Linked DNA regions of Chloroflexus aurantiacus J-10-fl. The protein of the gene in region 1 interacts with the protein of each later gene in a pairwise test. Links are inferred from orthologs where the notes say so. Each region holds a gene or a part of one and is shown on either strand. Other genes may lie near its edges. The genes, in order: lysA and CAUR_RS17795.

The links.
Region 2: the proteins of lysA (region 1) and CAUR_RS17795 interact in binary tests that used the Escherichia coli proteins (3 or more experiments, as listed by UniProt). The link is inferred for Chloroflexus aurantiacus J-10-fl from one-to-one orthologs.

The regions. Positions count from the first base shown.
Region 1 is NC_010175.1:753,631-766,051, forward strand. The notes cover bases 5,243-8,192. They hold lysA (diaminopimelate decarboxylase), read right to left. Parts: upstream 7,395-8,192; coding sequence 6,090-7,394; downstream 5,243-6,089. Other genes in these bases: CAUR_RS02980 (ROK family protein), read right to left, coding at 5,243-6,020; CAUR_RS02990 (HD domain-containing protein), read right to left, coding at 7,391-8,029. In the rest of the region: CAUR_RS02965 (NAD(P)/FAD-dependent oxidoreductase), read left to right, coding at 113-1,252; CAUR_RS02970 (tyrosine phenol-lyase), read left to right, coding at 1,490-2,908; CAUR_RS21430 (amidohydrolase family protein), read right to left, coding at 3,443-4,180; more of CAUR_RS02980, read right to left, coding at 5,118-5,242; CAUR_RS02995 (heavy metal translocating P-type ATPase), read right to left, coding at 8,909-11,461; CAUR_RS03000 (heavy-metal-associated domain-containing protein), read right to left, coding at 11,578-11,802; CAUR_RS03005 (metal-sensitive transcriptional regulator), read right to left, coding at 11,821-12,093. UniProt on the Escherichia coli protein: Specifically catalyzes the decarboxylation of meso-diaminopimelate (meso-DAP) to L-lysine. Is not active against the DD- or LL-isomers of diaminopimelate.
Region 2 is NC_010175.1:4,540,979-4,550,569, reverse strand. The notes cover bases 4,969-7,695. They hold CAUR_RS17795 (response regulator transcription factor), read right to left. Parts: upstream 6,821-7,695; coding sequence 6,116-6,820; downstream 4,969-6,115. Other genes in these bases: CAUR_RS17785 (DnaJ domain-containing protein), read left to right, coding at 7,528-7,695; CAUR_RS17790 (EVE domain-containing protein), read right to left, coding at 7,028-7,444; CAUR_RS17800 (sensor histidine kinase), read right to left, coding at 4,969-6,119. In the rest of the region: CAUR_RS17810 (acetoacetate--CoA ligase), read right to left, coding at 76-2,070; CAUR_RS17805 (VC_2705 family sodium/solute symporter), read right to left, coding at 2,749-4,935; more of CAUR_RS17800, read right to left, coding at 4,932-4,968; more of CAUR_RS17785, read left to right, coding at 7,696-8,754; CAUR_RS17780 (TolB-like translocation protein), read right to left, coding at 9,039-9,591. UniProt on the Escherichia coli protein: Response regulator member of the two-component regulatory system CpxA/CpxR which responds to envelope stress response by activating expression of downstream genes including cpxP, degP, dsbA and ppiA.

The DNA.
Region 1 (12,421 bases):
TTTTAATCTGTACCTGGAGCCTGTCCGCATGCGTCTCACTGACCGGTGCGAAGGCATTGCCTTCGCGCAACCCGGTATGGTCGCGCGGCTAAGCTCTTAGAAGGTAACTACAATGACGACGAAACAAATTGTTGTGTTAGGTGGTGGCGTCGGCGGTACTCTGGTCGCGAATCTGTTGGCCGGACAGTTGACGCGCAAGCAGGCACAAATTACGTTGATTGATCGTACCGGTAAGCATGTGTACCAGCCAGGCTGGCTGTATGTCCCGTTCGGTGGCCCACCTCCAGAGCGATGGGAACGCAGTGAACGCTCACTGTTGCGACGCTCAGTAGACCTGATTGTCGGTGATGCTGTGCGTATCGAACCGAATGAGCGGTATGTCGAGATGGCAGATGGCACCCAAATACCGTTTGATTACCTGATTATCGCTACCGGTGCACGCCTTGAACCATCTGCTGTCCCTGGCTACACGGAAGGGGCGCACCATTTCTACAGCGCCGAAGCTGCGCTCCGTCTCCACGCCGCACTGCGTGAGTTTAACGGTGGAAAGATTGTGATCGGCGTGGCCGATATTCCTTACAAGTGTCCTCCCGCGCCACTGGAGTTCACGTTTATGCTTGAGGATGAACTGCGGAAACGTGGCCTGCGCGAGAAGACCGAGATTACCTATCTATCGCCGATTGGCCGGGTGTTCACTATTGAGAGCGTGGCCCAGTTTGTCACCCCGATGATGGAAGAACGGGGGATTAACTACGAACTCTTCTTCAACACCGAACAGATCGATCCGGTAGAGCGCACCATCTCATCACTCGAAGGAACAACGTTGCCTTACGATCTGCTGGTGCTGGTGCCACCGCATCGGGGCGCACGCATCATCAGCGAGTCGGGCCTGGGGGATGGCCAGGGCTGGTTGCCCACCAACCGTGAAACACTCCAGCACAAACAGTTTCCCTACATCTACGGCCTGGGTGATGCCACCGATCTGCCGGTCAGTAAGAGCGGCGCTGCTGCCCACTTCGAGGCCAAAGTCATCGCTCACCGGATTATCGGCGAGATTAAAGGTAAGCCGAGCGACGAACGGTATCAGGGCCAGGTGATGTGTTTTCTCGAAACCGGCTATGGGCAGGCGACGCAACTGGTCTTCGATTACAATCATCCGCCGCAACCACCCAAACCGAGTGCGTATTATCACTACGAAAAGGCTCTGCTCAATCGCGCCTACTGGCATTTAGTGCCAACCGGTATCGTGTGATCGCATCGACACCCCATGACGATACCGCACGGTTATCACTACGACCGGCGTTCAACCCTCGTCTGATTGGCAGTGGGCGGGTAGCTGGCACGGGCACACACTGGCTGATGGAGAGATGGTACCTGCACGATCTCTCCATCCACCATCCAGACCCACAACAAGCGTGCCCGGTTATCGGAGGTGTCGTACCGCTGAACCCACAACAATGGCGTTGGTAGCAATTGCAGCGAGGCATCTATGCAGGAACAAGACTACCCCCGTACAATGGGGCAACAATTCGGTCGGCGGTCGTGGGCCGAGCCGTGGAAGATCAAGATGGTTGAGCCGCTGCGCGTGACCAGCCGGGCCGAACGCGAGGCGGCGCTGAAGGCTGCCGGTTACAACACGTTTCTGCTGCGTTCTGAAGATGTCTATATCGATCTGCTTACCGATAGTGGTACCAATGCCATGAGCGACCGGCAATGGGCAGCCCTGATGATGGGCGACGAGGCATACGCCGGGAGCCGCAGTTTTTATCGCCTGGAAGCAACTGTCCAACAGGTGTATGGCTACCGCCACATTATTCCCACCCATCAGGGGCGGGGCGCCGAGCATCTGATCAGTCAGGTCGCTATCCGCCGTGGGCAGTATGTTCCCGGCAATATGTATTTCACAACCACCCGCCTGCACCAGGAGCTGGCCGGTGGCATCTTTGTTGATGTGATTATTGACGAAGCGCACGATCCCCAAAGCCAGTATCCGTTTAAAGGCAACGTCGATCTCGACAAACTACAGGCGCTGATTGATAAGGTTGGCCCGCAACAGATTGCCTATATCAGTCTGGCCGGTACCGTCAACATGGCTGGTGGGCAGCCGGTCAGTATGGCTAACGTCCGTGCCTTACGCGCATTATGTGATCGGTACGGGTTGCGCATCTTTCTCGATTCCACACGCTTGGTTGAGAATGCCTTTTTCATCAAAGAACGTGAACCCGGCTATGCCGAACAAAGAATCGCCGCGATTGTCCGCGAGTTTTGCAGTTACACCGATGGCGCATGGATGAGCGCAAAGAAGGACGCGCTGGTGAACATCGGTGGCTGGTTAGCGCTCAACGATGATCAACTCGCCGATGAAGCCCGCAATCTGGTGGTGGTGTACGAAGGGTTGCACACCTACGGCGGCATGGCCGGGCGTGATATGGAGGCGCTGGCGGTCGGGATTGAGGAGTCGCTGCAAGAGGATTACATCCGTGCCCGCATCGGTCAGGTGCGCTACCTCGGCGAACTGCTCCTCGACTGGGACATCCCCATCGTAGTTCCGATTGGCGGTCACGCGATCTTTCTGGATGCACGCCGGTTCTATCCGCACCTGCCGCAAGACCTCTTCCCTGCCCAGACCCTGGCCGCCGAGTTGTACCTCGATTCAGGGGTGCGGGCTATGGAACGCGGTATTGCCAGCGCCGGACGCGATCCCAAGACCGGGCAGAACTACTATCCCAAACTGGAATTAACCCGGCTGACCATCCCGCGCCGTGTTTATACTCAGGCCCACATGGATGTTGTGGCCGAGTCGGTGAAGGCAGTGTACGATCAACGTCATCAGGCCCGTGGCCTGCGGATGGTCTACGAACCACGGTACCTCCGCTTCTTCCAGGCCCGGTTTGAACCGGTGGAATGACGACCGGACGGTAAATACTGGTAAATACTGGTGACGTATAGTCACCTTCCCTGTCGCCCAACATCAGGGGGCGCACGGCTGTGCGCCCCCCTTATAAGACCCGCTACTGCACACGCTGTTTTTGCCATCACCCAGGCTCCACACCTGAGCGACACCCCACCCTGCGTAAGCGCCGGTATCGCTCTGGAGGGGGCGTGCTCCCGCCCCCACCGGGGCGGGCCGGGGTGAGGGCGTGCTCCCCCTCACCACACGGGATGATGGAGGTCGTGCCCGGTATGTCTCCCTCTCACCGGTCTGACAACGCACGCCGCCATCACAACCGCTCGCGTGCTGACCTACCCACATCCCCGCCCGTATGGAGTGCGGCAGCCATGCTGCCGCGCCAGCCGTGCTCACTGCTCCCGGACACCGGGCAGCGCCGGTCTCTCACGAGAGGATCAGGGCGTGATCTGCATTACCCCCCTCCCCAACGCATTACCCATAACGATGATGCATACCCGCGTGCGGGACAGGCCGGGGTAGGGGCCTATCTCATCACCGCTCACCAATCATCCCTTCACGAGCATACACCACGCGGCCACCGAGGATCGTCATCTCAACCTGAATCTCTTTTATCTCTTCAACCGGACAGGTGAAGTAATCGCGATCCAGCACCACCATATCGGCCAGAAAACCGGGCGCCAGCGGGCCTTTCAGATGCTCTTCGCGCGTCAACCAGGAACCGGCTACCGTGTAGGCAAAGAGCGCCTCTTCACGACTAACCGCCTGATCCGGTGCGATGAGTGTTCCCTTCCAGGTCTTTCGGGTGACTAAACTGTACAACCCAATAAACGGATTGAAGTGAACGGTACTCGGCACATCGCTGGTCGCAATCACCCGAATCCCGCGATCAAGATAGGTTCGCATCGGCTTGTAGCGGGCAGCCAGATCAGGGCCAACATCGCGGAACAGATCATCGCCTTCATAGTAGATGAAGGTTGGCTGAATCACCACGGCCAACCCATAACGGGCCATGTGTTGCAGACTCTCGTCGGTGGCAAAATAGCCGTGAATGAGATTATGGCGATGTTCTGCCGGATGCGCCGCCAGCACATCAGCAAACGCACGGGCCGCCTCGTGATGTGCCCGGTCGCCAATCGCATGAATGCCGATGTCCCAGCCCAGCGTATGCCCAAGGGTAAAAAATTCGCGCAGGTCTGCTGGATCGAGACGGTTGTAATCGTAGACCGATCCTCGCCTACAAAGGGCTGAAACATCCAGGCCGTATGCGATGTCGTTCCGCCATCAATTGCCATCTTCAGGCCACCAATGCGAAGCCATTCATCACCCAGACCGCTCAGACCACCGAGTGCCCTGGCACGGGCATCGAGTTCACTGCGCGTTTCACTCTCGCGAAAGCCATGCCACGAGATGAGCAGATTCACGCGCACGGGCAAACGACCGGCACGTCGCGCCGCCAGATAAGCCTGAATCTCCCATGGTTGCAGGCCCGGATCGAGAATGCTGGTAATTCCATACGCCAGATACGCCCGACCGGCCATGTCCAGCGCTTCAACGCACGCATCCTGCGTCGGACGCGGGATCAGGCGCCGGCAGAGTTCCTTCGCCGCTGCCCGCAAAATCCCACTGGGTGTACCGTCCGCCTCACGTTCGATCTTGCCACCTGCCGGCTCAGGCGTACTGGCTGTTATACCGGCCAACTCCAGTGCTCGCGAATTCACCACATCCATGTTGAAGAACCGTTTGAGGAGCACCGGATGTGCTGTCGTCGCCGCGTCGAGATCGTGACGATTGGGTAATCGGCCCTCTTGAAAGAGTGACTCGTTCCAGCCCTCTCCAATGATCCAGTGACCAGGTGGGGTAACCGCTGCCGCCGCCCGCACCCGCTCAACCATACCGGCGATGGACGTACAATCATCGAGGCCGATCCGCTGCAACTTCAGGCCCATCTCCAGCATATGGTTGTGGGCATCGTGAATACCAGGGATAACCGCCCGCCCGTTCAGGTCAATCCGCCGGGTTGACTGACCGGCCAGCGCCAGCACTGCGGCATCGTCACCGATTGCCACGATCCGACCATCTTTGCAGGCCACGGCACTACACTGTGGCAATTCCCGGTGGAGCGTATACACGACAGCGTTGTAGATGATCAAATCAGGAGCCAGATCGCGAGCTATCAGCATAACGCTTCCTTTCTATACCGGGCCGTCTATACCCCGCCTGCCGTATGCATCGCCAGCGCAATTGCCCCCAACACGCCGGCCCGTTGCCCCAGTGCAGGTGGCACAATCAACCTGTCAGGGTGATCGAGAATGTGAGGATGCTGCAAATAACCATTCAGCCAGCGCTGCGTCGCAGCCCGCACCAATGGAAACATCTGCGGCTGACTCATCACCCCACCGCCGATGATAATGCGTTCCGGCGAAAGGATGCAGAGCAGATTTGCCAGCGCCTGACCGAGATAATCAGCTTCGAGTTCCCACGCCGGATGGTCAGCCGGCAGCTCCTCAGCCGGAGTCTGCCAGCGTGCCTTAAGCGCCGGCCCACAAGCCAACCCCTCCAGACAATCGCTATGGTACGGACAGATACCGGGGAAGGGATCACGCGCCGGATCACGCACCAGACGCATATGCCCCATCTCCGGGTGGATCAAGCCGTGTACCAGCTTCCCACCAACCACTGCCCCGCCGCCAATGCCGGTACCGACTGTGATGTACACCGCCACATCGCAGTCACGCGCTGCTCCCCATTGCCGTTCGCCGAGGAGCGCCACATTGACATCAGTATCGAAGCCTATCGGTCGCCCAAGGGCCTGGTGCAGTGTCCGCACAACATCAGTGTGCGCCCATCCCGGCTTCGGCGTCGTCGTGATTGAGCCATACGACGGCGAGGCCGGATTGAGATCGACCGGCCCAAACGAACCCACGCCGATGGCCGCCAGGTGTTCCGGTTCGTGGGCACGAAAAAAGGCGATGGCATTGGCCAGCGTCTCGGCAGGTGTCGTGGTTGGAAAACGCACCTCAGCCCGAATATCATCCGGCCCGGTGCCAATCGCACAAACCCACTTGGTTCCACCGGCCTCAATCCCACCGTAGAGAGGGGCATGCGTCATACAAACCTCGCTTCTACCACGAGCAGTTCAGATCGCACCTGCTACGATCTAACGATACAGACGTATGCTTCACCGATCCAGCAACAGATCACGGGCCAGCACATCGGCTTCTGTTTCCCGACGCTGGATCAGACGTGCCTGTCCATCGGCAACCAGGACGAGGGCCGGACGCGGTACCAGGTTATAGGTACTGGACATACTCAGCGTGTAGGCACCCGCTGTTGCCACTGCCAGCAGATCATCCGGCTGCACAGTCGGCAGCGCAATATCGCGTAACAACACGTCACCCGACTCGCAGTAACGTCCACCGACATTAACCGTCATCGCTGGCGGCGAAGCCGGCTTATTGGCCAGCACCGCACTATAGCGCGCCCCGTAAAGGGCCGGACGAATATTGTCGGCCATACCACCGTCAATATGCACCCAGTGCTCGCCTTTACGACCTACCACGCGGTACAAAGCCACACCGGCCCGGGCAACGATGGAACGGCCTGGTTCGACGGTCAAGCGTGGTAACGGTAACCGGTATCGTTCACAGGCTGCACACAACGCCGCACTCACCACCTGCGCATAACGACCAATATCGGTTGCCGGCTGATCAGCAGTGTACGGCACACCCAGACCACCGCCAGGACTGAGTTCAACCGGCGCCACACCAAAGCGATCCCGTATCCGCGCAGCCAGCGCCACCAACACCTCAACGGTCGCCGTCACCTGTTCAAGCGCAAAGAGTTGCGAGCCGATATGCGCATGCAATCCCAACCAGCGCAGGCTGGGTGCGGCCAGGGTTTGAGCGACAGCCTCATCAAGCGCCTCCAGGGGCAGGCCGAATTTTGCCGTGGCGCTCCCTGTAGCGATATGCGCGTGCGTATCCGCTTCGATAGCGGGCGCCACTCGCAACAAGACGCCCTGCGGCGTGGTGAGATGGGATGTAAGCGCGCAGAGTCGCTGCAATTCGTCAAGGTTATCAACGACAATCGCCCCAACCCGCCACGCAATCGCCCGCTCCAGTTCCTGATCACTCTTCGCATTCCCGTGCAGGTGAACCCGATCCATCGGTAGACCCGCTCGCTGCGCCACCAACAACTCGGTTGCTGAAACGACATCCAACCCCAGTCCTTCTTGCGCCACGATCTGGGCCAGCGCCGTATTCAACAGCGCCTTCCCGGCGTAATGGACGATTGACGGGCCAGGGTAGGCGGTGGCAAATGCCTGCCGATAGGCACGCATCGCACCGCGCAGCGTCAGATCATCAAGCAGATACAGAGGAGTTCCAAACTGTTCGGCCAGCGCAACCGTATCGCAGCCGCCAATCCACAAACGGCCATCAACAACACTTACCGTCTCCGGCCAGACATGCGACGCCAGTGTCATGCGTTATTCCCCGCCAGACCCAGCCGTGGCGCGGCTGCGCGCAGTGCAGCAATCACCTCGCCGATCAGCGCATCCAGCTCCATACCAATGACTTCAGCGCCATGCACAATACCTTCGCGGCTGACTTTGGCAGCAAAGGCTTTATCTTTCATCTTTTTGCGCACTGACGAAACTTCAACGCTATAGATGCTCTTGTCAGGGCGCACTAATGCTACCGCAGTCACAAAACCACTCAACTCGTCAACCGCATACAGCGTGCGCTCCAGCGGCGACTCAGGCGCGATCCCGCTATAATCGGCATGGCTGAGGATAGCGCGCAAGACTTCAGGCGACCACCCGGCACTGCGTAGATAGGCAACACCGTAGAACGGGTGCCCCGGCAGTTCGGCAGGTACCTCTTCGCCCCGCAACAGCGCCTCGGCAATCGCAGTTGTAGCCGGCCCGGCCTCCGGCATGTGGGGGTAGCGCTCGAAATCGAGATCATGAAGCAGCCCAACCGCTGTCCATAAATCGACGTCAGCCCCTTGCTTTGTCGCAAAATGAGTCATACAGGCTGCAACCGCCTCGCAATGCTTCCGCAGGCTATCCGAGGCGATCCACTCATGCATAATCTGACGAGCTGTATCGGTGAGCATCACGGCTCCTCTTATCATAGATGAAGGAACGAGTACCCTGTTCCTTCATCATACCACGTTTATCCGAAAGCTATACAATCTGTCCAGGCAACGCATACTGGTGAACTTTCGTTATGTCAAATCTGGTGTCACAGAAGTCATTGCACACTAACACTTGATCGCAGATGCCCCTGAGCGCGAATACGCCGACCCGGCCTTCCCGCTGCGCACACCGTGGGATCACAACCGTTACCAGACAGAATTGCCCGTGGCGTGCGGTATGGAGTGCGGCAGCCATGCTGCCGCGCCAGCCGTGCTCACGATCCGGCGCGTGGTACAGCGTTAACCCTGTTGGCCACAGGGATGCTGTGTGTGCTCATCACGATTGTGGAGTCTGTCAGGCTAGCCAACGATCACACCAGCACTGCCCCTGAGCGCTGATGCGCCGACCCGGCCTTCCCGCTGCGCACACCGTGGGATCACAACCGTTACCAGACAGAATTGCCCGTGGCGCGCGGTATGGAGTGCGGCAGCCATGCTGCCGCGCCAGCCGTGCTCACGATCCGGCGCGTGGTACAGCGTTAACCCTGTTGGCCACAGGGATGCTGTGTGTGCTCATCACGATTGTGGAGTCTGTCAGGCTAGCCAACGATCACACCAGCACTGCCCCTGAGCGCGAATACGCCGACCCGGCCTTCCCGCTGCGCACACCGTGGGATCACAACCGTTACCGGACAGAATTGCCCGTGGCGCGTAGTATGGAATGCAACAGCAGGGCTGCCGCAGCAGCCCTGCTCTCGATCACGTGCGTGTATCAGCGGTTCCCCCACAATTCACGGAGGCAACACGCCTGTAGACCGGTCCGGCTGTTTAACCTTCCGTCAAGACTTGCTCCTATCATCACCCCATCCGCACACGCCGCAGACGGAGCGAATTAGTCACCACAAAGACCGACGAGAAGGCCATTGCAGCCGCGGCCAGCACCGGGCTTAACTGCCAGCCGGTCAACGGGTAGAAGACACCCGCCGCCACCGGGATCAACAACACATTGTAGGCAAACGCCCAGAAGAGATTCCAGCGAATGGTGCGTACTGTGGCGCGACTGAGGGCAATTGCCTGCACCACGCCCCGCGGATCGCTGCGCATCAACGTAATATCCGCCGTCTCCATCGCCACATCGGTACCGCTCCCCATCGCAATCCCCACGTCAGCCTGGGCCAGCGCCGGCGCATCATTAATCCCATCACCCACCATCGCTACCCGGCGTGGTTTGCCATGCGGCCCACTCTGCTGCAAGCGAGCCACAATCGCCGCCTTTTCATCCGGCTTCACTTCAGCATACACGGCTGTTGCCGGAATACCGACCGCCGCCGCTATCGCTGCTGCCGTGCGCTGATTATCACCGGTCAGCAACGCAACCTCAATCCCGGCCTGATGCAGCTTTGCTACCGCCTCCGCAGCGGTTGGTTTGACCGTATCGGCCAGCGCGATCACACCCCACGCCTCACTATCAACGGCCACCGCAATCGCGGTTTTCCCTTCATTCTGCAACTGATCGACGATAGCCTCTAAAGCGTGTATCTCAACCCCTCGCTCACGCAACCAGCGCAGCGTTCCCACCAGCACAGTCTGCCCACCGACCTCAGCTTCCACCCCGGCACCACTGACAGCCTGAAAGCGCGTCGGTCGCTCGACAGCCAGACCACGCTCCTGCGCCGCCTTCACAATTGCCACCCCTAATGGATGCTCGCTGCGACTCTCAGCCGCCGCCGCAATCTGTAGCAACACCTGATCTCCCGTGCCGTCGGACTGGGTTCCCTGCGCCAGCACCGGCCTGGCCACCATCACAACATCGGTCACTGCGGGGCGACCATGCGTAATGGTACCGGTCTTATCGAACACCACCGCGTGCAGACTTGCCGCACGTTCCAGAGCCTCGGCATTGCGGATCAAAATACCGTGTGACGCACCGGTACCGGTGCCAACCATAATTGCAGTCGGCGTGGCCAATCCCAACGCACACGGACAGGCAATCACCAGCACCGCCACCGCAAAAATGAGCGCCTGGGTCAACCCCACCCCGGCCCACAACCAGCCGAGAAAGGTAATCAACGCAATCACAATCACTATCGGCACAAAGACAGCAGAAACCCGATCAACCAGCGCCTGTACCGGTGCTTTCGAGCCTTGCGCCTCTTGCACGAGACGAATAATCTGCGCCAGCGCCGAATCCTTACCGATCCGTGTCGCCCGCATCTGAAAACTACCGCTGCGATTAATCGTCGCCCCGAAGACCGGATCGCCACTGCGCTTCTCAACCGGCAAACTCTCACCGGTGAGCATACTCTCATCAATCGTCGACTCACCGGAGACAATCACCCCATCGACCGGAATCTTCTCCCCCGGTCGCACAATAATCATCTCACCTACCCGCACCTCGGTGAGCGGCACATCAACTTCTTGACCGCCCCGCACCACTCGTGCGGTCTTCGGCTGAAGCCCGATCAACGCCTTAATCGCGGCACTCGTCTGCCCCTTCGCACGCGCCTCCAGATACTTCCCAACCAGAATCAGCGTAATGATCAATGCCGCCGTCTCGAAATAGACATGGCCGGGCGCACCGCTGAGCAACATTGCCAGACTGTAGAAATAGGCAGCCGACGAACCGAGGGCAATGAGCGTATCCATAGTGGCGGTACGGGCACGCAATGCCCGCCACGCATGCCGGTAGAAATCGCGACCGGAGTAAAACTGCACCGGTGTCGCCAGCGCCAGAAAGAGCCAGTTGAGCAGGTCATCGCGGGCAGCGACCATGGCCATAATCTCACCCATAGCCGCATCACGCATTGTCGCCATCATCGCCGCCCCCTCACCGATTAACCAGGGGGCAATCAGACCAAAATCACGCGCCATCGACAACACGAAGAGCGGCAGCCCAAAGACCACACCAACCAGCAATCGCCGCCGCCGCACCGTCATCTCTGCTTCACGTGCCCGCGCCTCCACATCTTCAGCGGCCTCATCGGTAGCAGACGGCAAAATCACCCCATACCCGGCCTGCTCCACCGCCGCCACCAGATCGGTGCGCTCAACCATCCCCGGCACATAACGCACCAGCGCCTGCTCACTGGCCAGATTCACTTCCGCCGCCAACACCCCCGGCAGCTTACGCAACGCCTTCTCGACCCGTGCCGAACAACTGGCACAGGTCATCCCGGTGATCGCCAGCGTGATCTCATCGACAACCACCCCATACCCGGCCTGCTCCACCGCCGCCTGCAACGCTTCGGGCTGAACCAGCCCCGGATCGTAGCGCACCAGCGCCTGCTCACCGGCCAGATTCACCTCGGCAGCCAGCACACCCGGTGCCTTACGCAACGCCTTCTCGACCCGCGCCGAGCAGCTTGCACAGGTCATCCCGGTGATTGGCAATATCACTTCACGCTCGGCCATGGTAACAACTCCTTCCTCGACAGACTGCGATTGTACAGCCTATCTCCACCATCTGAGTGAAAGAGGCGCACTGATGTGCGCCTCTGAACATCGTTGCGAATGAAGACAGCTAGAGGCTAACAAGCCGTACCCAACGGCGTTACATCCTCGTATCCCGCTTCCTTAATCGCAGACACAATATCGGTAATATCGACCGCATCATCGTGAACGACGGTCACAATCTTACTGCTCAGATCAACCTCAACCTGACTGACCCCCTGCAAAGCACTGACTTCCTTGCGCACCGCGTGCACACAGTGCTGACACGACACCCCAGGAACACGGAATTGCTCAGTTACCATTGCTCATCTCCTTATTGGCTAATGAATACGCTCAAACACCTGCATCAACTCAGCAATCACCCGCTCGCGCTCACCAACATCCTCGCTCCGAATAGCCGTGATCACACAACTATGGAGGTGACGGTTCAAAATCAGCGCATCCAGCTTTGCCAGCGCCTGCGCAATCGCCCGCGTCTGATTCAGGACATCGATACAATAGGCGTCCTCTTCGACCATGCGCTTCACGCCGCGAATATGACCCTCAATGATATTCAGACGATTGAGAATCTGCTGTTTTTGGTCTTGATCCATATTCAACCCTTCTTCGAGTGAAAACAGCCTTTGGGTGGTAGTACTCGCCAGCATGCCCCATGGTCCTAGAGAGATTTGACCGCCATCGCCCATCTCAAGCCGTAAAGCCGTCGTCTACCTCATCAATCATCCCGTGAAACACAACAACTCGCGGCAAGAGAGTCCCGATCAGACAGGTCACAGCCCCATCCCTTTTCCCTCCCCCCCAGGGGGGAGGGGGGTACACAAGCAGTATACCACACGAGTTTTCGTGATGCAAGGAGGGGATGGAGGAAATAGGAGGTAGGAGGTAGGAGATAGGAGATAGGGGAGAGGCTCAGCGGATTCC
Region 2 (9,591 bases), 3.8 Mb from region 1 along the record:
AAAACATAGATGTACAGAGGGCATAGAGAATGTCTAAATCCTCTGTGCCCTCTGTGTCTCGGTGGTGAATATTGCTCACCCGGCCACTTTGTCGCTATTCGCCAGCGTGCGTGCCAGTTCAACGAAGAACTGAAGCGATTCGGGGTTGCGCAACGAGTCGGGATTGGCCGCCCGCTCGACCGGTACACCCATCAGAATCTTCTTCACCGGCACCTCCAGCTTCTTCCCGCTCAGGGTCAGGGGAACCGCCGGAATCTGGAAGATGTCGTCGGGAACGTGGCGGGGCGAGAGGGTCTGGCGAATGACCTGCTTAATCCGTTGACGCAGATCGTCGTCGAGGGTGACCCCTTCGCGCAAGACGACGAAGAGCGGCATGTATGACCGTCCACCCAATCCTTCGAGATCGATGACCAGACTGTCGAGCACTTCGGGGATCGTCTCTACCGCCCGGTAGATTTCGCTGGTGCCCATGCGCACACCCTGGCGGTTGATCGTGCTGTCCGAACGGCCATAAATAATCACGCCACCCCGCTCGTTAATCACGATCCAGTCGCCATGCCGCCAGACGCCGGGATAGTGCTCGAAGTAGCTGGCCTTGTAACGAGCGTTGTCGGGATCGTTCCAGAAGTAGATCGGCATCGACGGCATTGGCGCGGTGATGACCAGTTCGCCCATGACGCCGGTAACACTCTGCCCATCGGTATCGTAGGCTTCTGCCCGGCAGCCCAGGATGCGGCATTGAATTTCGCCGCTGTACACCGGCAGGAGAGGACAACCACCGACAAAGCCGCTGCATACGTCGGTGCCGCCACTGTACGAGACCAGCCAGACGTCGTGTTTGATGTGTTCGTAGACCCAATCAAACCCTTCTGGCGGTAAGGGTGAGCCGGTCGAGCCGATGGCTTTGATGCTGCTCAGATCGAACTGAGTGCCCGGTTCGACCCCACTTTTCATCAGGGCGGTGATGTAGCCGGCGCTGGTGCCGAAGTAACGAATCCGTGTCTGTTCGGCCAGGCGCCATAGGACGCCCATATCTGGATAGGCCGGGCTGCCATCGTAGAGGATCGGTATCGCGCCGATCAGCAGGCCACCGATCAAGAAGTTCCACATCATCCAGCCGGTGGTGGTGTACCAGAAGAAGGTATCACCCGCTCGCATGTCGAAGTGGAGATCGAGGGATTTGATATGTTCGAGCAGGATACCGCCCTGGCTATGGACAATCGGTTTGGGGAGGCCGGTTGTGCCCGATGAATAGAGCACCCACAGCGGGTCGTTGAATTCCACCGGGGTGAAGTGAAGTTCGGCTTCCTGCCGTAAGGCGTCTTCCCAGCGGATGACGCGCCCTCGCAGGCCGCTTGCTTCGGCGGTTGGATCGAGGTAGGGGATAAAGATGGTCAGCTCCAGATCGGGCAGGGCCGCCTGAATCGCCGCAACTTCGGCCCGGCGGTCAAATGCCTTGCCACCATACTGATAGCCGTCAACCGCGATCAAGACCTTCGGCGCAATTTGACTGAAGCGGTCGATGACGCTGGGGCTGCCGAAATCGGGTGAACAGCTCGACCAGATCGCGCCCAGACTCGCGGTTGCCAGACAACCGATGAGGGCGTGTGGCGTATTCGGCACATAGGCCACGACGCGATCCCCCGGCCCGACTCCAGCCTCGCGTAGGGTCTGTGCCAGGGCCGCCGTTTGCGCACGCAGACTCGCCCAGCTCAGAGGTGTTGGTTCCTGGCGTTCGGAAGCGAATATCACTGCCGGTCGCTGATCGGTAGCGTGCCGAAACACGTGTTCGGCGTAATTGAGATGGGCACCGGTGAACCAGCGTGCGCCGGGCATCTCGCGACTCGACAGCACCGTCGTGTAGGGTGTATGAGCCTTGATCTGGTAATACTCCCACAATGCTGCCCAGAAGTCCTCAAGGCGATCGACCGACCAGCGGTACAACTGGTGGTAATCAGCGAAGTGTAAGCCGCTGCGCTGCTCTAACCAACGCATAAACGCACGCATCGTGCAATTGGCGCGCAGGTCTTCCGGCGGCTCCCACAACAACTTTGCTGCGGTGGTCATCATTGGCCTCCGTTTGGTATTGACTGGCGTTTGTAGCGATTGTAGTGGAAGGAGCAGGGAGGAGTCAAATGTAGGAGGTAGGAGATAGGAGATAGAAGATAGAAGATAGAAGATAGAAGATAGGAGATAGGAGGTAGGAGGTAGGAGGTAGGAGGTAGGAGGTAGGAGGAGCGATGGTCTGCGATCACGGGATGGGGATGGCTTGCTGACAACATCCTGGAAGCGTGCGCCGCCGGCTTGCAAAGTGCTGGGAGCGCGCGCCTCCGGCGCGACAGGGTGTTGTGTGGTCAGCGCTGGGAGTGTGCGACGCCGGCTTTGCAAAACACTGGGAGCGCGCGCCTCTGGCGCGCCAGGGTGTCGCGCTGGAAGCGCGCGCCTCCGGCGCGACAGGGTGTTGTGTGGTCAGCGCTGGGAGTGTGCGACGCCAGCGCGCAAAGCACTGGGAGCGCGCGCCTCTGGCGCGACAGGGTGTCGCATTGGGAGCGCGCGCCTCCGGCGCGCAAGTTGGTATCGTGTGACCAACGCTGGGAGCGTGCGACTTCGGCGCGCATCCCCTCCCCGCTACCAGTCCCACCCTGCCGGCCTTCCACGAATTGAGGCAGGGTGTTAACCCGCCGCTCCGCAGAACCCCCGACGCTTTAACCCGCCGTTCTACGCCAACCTGTCATCTCCGCAGCGTGATCACGGATAGCGCACGTAATCCACCAGTGCGGTTACTTCTGGATCAGGTGGTGGCCCATACCGGCTGACCAGCCAGGTGACCAGGAAATTGACGGGGAGACCGAAGATACCGGCTGCCGAGCTGGAAATGCCAAAGAGTGTCCATTCGGGGAGAATGTACGTAATCGCCATATAACTGGCCGTTACCAGGAAGCCGCTGATCATACCGGCCACTGCGCCACGACTGTTCGTGCGCTTCCAGAAAATGCCCAGCACCAGCACCGGAAAGATCGTCGCTGCGGCGAACGAAAAGGCCCAGGCCACCAGTTGTACGATAATGGCCAACCGTTGCAATGCCGTCAGTGCCGCCAGGATTGCGACGACCAGGATCGCCAGTCGGCCAAGCAACAGGCGTTCACGGGAAGAGGCGCGTGGGTTGAGGGTACGATGGTAGATGTCGTGTACCGTTGCCGAGGCGATCACCATCAACAGACCATCGGCAGTACTGAGCGCTGCGGCCATACCGCCGGCAGCAACTAATGCCACGACGGTAGACGGTAGTTCGGCAATCTCCGGCGTAGATAACACCACCAAATCCTGGTCGATCTGTAATTCGTGGTACTGCAAAATACCATCACCATTGCCACCCACCTCAGGGGCATCGGCAATCTTGAGCAGACCGGTACTTGCCCACCGGCTGGTCCATTCAGGCAACCCGGCAACCGGTCTCCCCACCACCGAGCTTAAAATCTCCCAGCGTGAGAAGGCAGCGTAGGCGGGTGCAGTCAGATAGAGCACACAAATCCAGACCAGTGCCCAGGCTACACTACTGCGACTGTCACGGACAGTGGGTACGGTGTAGAAGCGCACCAGAATGTGCGGCATGCCGGCTGTTCCCAGCATCAAACAGAGCGAAAGGGCCAGATAGTTCCAGATTGACCAGTCGTTGAAGGGGGCAACATAGCTCGCAAGCCCCTGCGCCTGTTCCAGACGATCAATATTGCTGAGGGCTTCACCGTACATAACCTGCGGCAAGGCTACGCCGGTCAGCTTGAAGGCCAGCCAGGTCACCGGCACCAGGTAGGCAAACACCAGAATAATCCCCTGCACGCCTTGCGTCCAGGTGATCGCCTTCATCCCACCAAGGTACGAACAGAGCAGGACGGCTGCCAGGCCAACGATCACGCCGACCATGTAGTTGAGACCGAGAAACCGGCTCATAATGATCCCGATCCCCGTTACCTGTGCCGTGACATAGGTGAAGCAGATGATGATGCTGAGGACGGCAGCGATCACTCGTGCGCCGGCGCCCGGATAGCGGGCACCAATAAAATCGACGAGTGTGTACTGACCGAATTTGCGTAGATAGGGGGCAAGGAGCAATACCAGCAACACGTAGCCACCCGTCCAACCGGTGATATAGGCCAGCCCTTCAAACCCCAAAAGATAGAGGGCGCCGGCCATACTGATAAACGACGCTGCGCTCATCCAGTCTGAACCGGTGGCCAGGCCGTTGAGAATACCGGGAACTTTCCGCTCGGCAACATAATAGGCATCGAGGGTATCGGCGCGTGAACGAATGCCGATCACAGCGTAGAGACCAATCGTCAGGGCAAGAAAGCTCCAATCGATGAGAAACGATGGCAGGCGAAACTGTGTCTCAAGAATGATAAAGACGATCAACAGAACCAGCAATCCGATGGTGAATCCCAGATAGCGGAGCGAGTAGCGCCGGCGTATCTGCTGTGCATCTGGCGTTTCGGGAGGATCGACGCCGTACCGCCGATCAAGGATGTGCATGCGCCAGTTGTAGACGAAGATGAGCACAACGAAACAGATGAGCGTTCCCTGCGCACTCATGTAATAGCCGAGGGGGAAGCCGGTCAGAATGCTGATCTGGTTGAGTGGTGCTGAGAGCACAACCGGTAGCACAAAGCTCAGCAACCAGATGACGAGGAGTGGCCCGACCAGACGCAGGTTTTCCTGCCAGTATTGCGGCAACCAGGCCGGTGCCAGCGGCCAGCGTAGTGGAGGAGGGACAGCGGTTGAAGCGGGGCCAATCCGCAGTCTGCGGACATTAGCCGTATCTGATCCTGTCGTCTGCCGTACCGGAGGGAAGAGCCGATCAATGATGAAAAGTGACACGGCCAGCGCGCCACCGACGACCAGAAAAAGTTGAAACAGACCAAGCCAGAATTGCGCGCTCATAGCGTGTCAACTGCCTCAACCGTGACGGGATGGTCTACGCGCACGAACGCCATCTGCGGTGCCAGCGGTAGGGTAAAGATGAAGCGTGCGCCTTTCCCGATCCCATCGCTTTCCGCCCAAATCTCGCCACCCTGAGCATAGATCAGGTGACGGGCAATCGCCAGTCCGATCCCGCTCCCACCACTGTTGCGGGCACGTGATTTATCAACCCGGTAAAAGCGCTCGAATACGTGAGGCAGATGCTCGGCGGCAATCCCGATCCCGGTATCGATCACTGCTACCCGCACCTCGTGATCATCGGTCGTCACCTGCACTGTTACTGTTCCTCCTGCCGGTGTATAGCGGTAGGCATTGGCCAGGATATTGATCAGCACCTGCGCCACCCGATCCGGATCGGCCCATACTTGCGGCAACTGTGCGGGCGCATCGAGCTGCAACGTCACCTGATTGCTGCTGAAGAGCGGTTCAAACTGCGCGAGCTGTGCTTCCAGCACCGGCAGGAGATCGATTGCCCGGGCGACGACCGGCAACTGACCGGCTTCAACCCGCGATAGCAACTCTAAATCTTCGATCAGGCGCTGAAGGCGACGGGTTTCACGCAAGATCAGATTGAAGGTAGCCGGATTCGCCGATACAACCCCATCCAGCAACCCTTCCATGTACCCGCCAATCGTCGCCAGCGGGGTACGCAACTCGTGCGTCACATCGGCCAGTAATGCCAGACGACGCCGCTCCGTCTGATCGAGGGCTTCGGCCAGTTGATTGACACTATGCGCTAACTGAGAAATCTCATCATCGGCATGAATGCTGGTACGTTCGCGGTAAAACCCCTGTGCCAGCCGTCGGCTCACATTCGAGAGCGTTTGAATCGGTTCAACAATCCGCCGCGAAACGAAGAGGCTCACAATCACTGCTGCCGCCAGCGCGGCAAAACCGCTGATCAGCAGCGCCTGCTGAATCACCGATTGAAACTGCTCTTGCAACTCGCCAGCCTCGGTGGTGAGGCCAGCCTGCAACTGACCAGTTTCGGCTGCTGCGGCACCAAGGGTCAGCGGGGCAAAGCCAGTCCAGCCCAGACTTGCCAGTACATTGGCAGCGGCCAGCAGTACGACGTAGGCCATCAAGACGATAATCAGATGGGAAATGAATAGCTTCCAGCGGAGCTGCCGCAGCCACTTCATCATCGCGTACTACCAACAAACTTATAACCAACGCCACGAACCGTCTGCACCAGAGGCGTGCCGTGATGATCATCATCGAGCTTGCGCCGCAGAGTACCGATATGCACGTCAACCACCCAATCAATACCGGCAAAATCTGGCCCCCACACACGCTGAAGCAACTCTTCACGGGTGAACACGCGCCCCGGATAGCTGGCCAGTGCATAGAGCAGATCAAATTCACGCGGGGTCAAATCAACCCGCACCCCGTTGCGTTCAACTTCGCGCCGTTCGGGGTCGATCAACAGCCCTTCAAATTGCAAAATCGGGCGCTGGTTCACCTCTATCGCACGAATAACCCGATTACGGCGGAGAATAGCCTTCACCCGTGCGACCAACTCACGCGGACTGAATGGCTTGGTCAGATAATCATCAGCACCGACCGACAAACCGATCAGCTTATCAATCTCATCGGCGCGTGCCGTCAGCATCAGTACAAACACCGAGGTGTCGCGGTGCAACTGCCGACAAACCTCAATCCCGTCCAGCCCCGGCAGCATCACATCAAGAACAACCAGATCGGGCTTCACACTCCGCGCCAGCGCCAACGCGCCAGGGCCATCGTAAGCCCGATGCACAACAAAACCCTCGTTTGTCAGGTAACTGCTGACCAGATCAACAATTGGTTGCTCGTCATCAACAACGAGAATTGTAGCTGCTTCCATTGCAGCACTCCTTGCTTCCTTCAATGGATGCAATGGACGCTGTTATACGGGGATATACGGCGTTTTCTATCCGTGATACTCGTGACCGTTAACGACAGGTACGCAGAACGTAACGACAGGTTTCGTCTGCGCGTAGCGGTCAGGTATCAGGATGGAACATTTCCTATTCGTATCGTGAAGTATACCATAATTTTGTGTTCGTTATTATCACCCACGTCCTTCTGCCATCGCCAAAAGACGCTCCCACTGTGCAGCACTCACCGGTACAACCGAGAGTCGCCCCTGGCGCACCAGGGCAAAATCGGCAAAAAAAGGATCAGCTTTGATATCATTCAGTGAAACCGGATGAGGCAACGCCCGCAACGGTACAACATCAACCACGATCAGACGCGGATCACTCTGTTTGGGGTCGGGATAGGGATCGCTGACGACTTGCGCCAGACCAACAGCCTGCCGTTCATCGCCGGTGTGGTAGATCAGCGCCTCGTCACCGCTGCGCATCTCGCGCATATGTTTCAGAGCAACATTATTGCTCACCCCATCCCAAACGGTACGACCTTCACGCACCAGATCGGCAAAACTGTAGACCGTCGGTTCCGTTTTCAATAACCAATAGTTTGGCATTGATCTCCTCTCCATCAATCGGAATAGCCTGCGTACTCTGCTCACTACCTCATGCTATAATACCCCGCGCGAAAGGGGGACGTGTGAACGACGATTTTGAACAACTCGATGACTATGCCATCCTCGGTGTCCAACCCGGTGCGACACCGGCAGAAATAAAACAGGCGTATCTCAAACAGATCAGCATCTACCATCCTGATCGGTTTGCCGGCGCTTCACCTGACGAACAGGCTTACGCAGCACGACGGGCGAGGCGGATCAATCAGGCATACCAGAATCTGCGTCGGCGACGGCCATCGCCTGTTATTGCGACATCAACACCACGTAACTATCAGGCTGAATTATACGCCAAAGCGCAAGAGCATCTGGCAGCCGGACGCCGTTTGCAGGCCCTGGCGACACTGCGTGAACTGCAACGGATCAACCCCTGGTACCGCGACTGTGCCGACCTCATTGCCGGCCTGGAAGCAGACCTGAAGCCGACAGCGGTTAGCACCTCGCGCACATTCTCGCGGCGCAACGTTCTTACTGTGGCCTTCGGCGGAGTGGCAGTAGCTCTACTGGGCTGGTTTGGTTGGCGACAATTGCAAGAGGCGGAAGCTACCCGTTCACCAGTTGCCACAGCAGTCGCCGAAGAAGCGACAGCAGTGCCGTCACCGACCGTGGCACCATCGCCGACCACTGCTCCATCACCGACAGCGGCGGCGTCGCCGACCGCAGCGCCATCGCCGACTGCGGTGCCATCGCCGACTGCGGCGCCCTCACCGACGACAGGGATAACCGGCGGGACGGTAGTCTATCAGGCCGATTTTGGCCCTAACAGCGACTGGCCGATAACCAACGGCAACGGCTGGAGTGTTGGGGCACGCGATGGACGTTATATCATTCAGGCTAACGCCGGATTAGGCGACATCTGGGCATTTCAAACATCGCCAATTGGTAGCGAGATGGTGATCGAGGTAGAGGTCAGCGTTGCCGGCGACTGGGCCGGGCTAATGTTCTGGTTCAACAGCCCGCAACGATACATCAGTTTTCTGATCAACCCTGCGCAGGGGCAATACCGCTGCGACGAACGCAACAACGAACAGCGCAGCGTTCTTGCCGAGGGAACCATTAGCCTCGCACGATCAAATCGCTTAACAGTACGGCTTACCGATCAAACCATTGCCCTCCAGATCAACGATCAGGTCGTTGACACACTGACCATAACCTCCCTGAACCCTGATCCGCGCTATGGCTTGCTGGTACGGGCTGAACGCAACCCAACTACTGCAACATTCAGCACACTCACCCTACGCACAATCACCTAGATACATCCTGCATGCGCAGCCTTAAACCGACTTCAATCTGTACCGGCCCTCACAACATCAACAACAATACCATGACCGCGCACGCTTCACCTCTATTACCTCTCTCCTCCCTCCTGTCTCCTCCCTACCTTACTATCTCCTATCTTCTCCCTACCTTCTATCTCCTCTCTCCTCCCCACCTTCTATCTCCTATCTTCTATCTCCTATCTTCTATCTCCTATCTTCTATCTCCTATCTTCTATCTCCTATCTCCTCTCTCCTCCCCACCTTCTATCTCCTATCTTCTATCTCCTATCTCCCACTTCCTCCCTCCCCCCAATCCACATCCCCAGCACACCATCACTCCGCCGCACAGCGGTTCCGCGCCGAATATCGAACACATACACACCATCATTCGTGCCATACACCAGGGCATGACCATCGCTCGACCAGAGATCGAACGACAGGGCATAGGCATCGAAAAAATTGATCTGAGCGAGAAACTCCTGACTGGGGGTAAAGGTGGTCAGCGTGCGCGGATTATTCCCTTCCCGTCCGACCAACTGCCAGCGTAACTGGGTCAAGCCACTGTCCGAACGACCGGCTGGCGTGAGGTAGGCGATCTGCTGACCGTCAGGCGACCAGAAAAAGGCCACCACATCATCATCGGCTGCCGAAAGCGTGCGTACCGAACCATCCAATGCCACCAGCTTCAAAGGACCGAAACCATCGGGACCGACCGTCGTATACGCAATCTCATCGCTTTGTGGTGAACGACCGAAGATAATTGCCGCCATCGGTTCACGGGCCAACACCTGTGGCTGCATCTCACCAACCTTCACCCGCGTCAACACACTC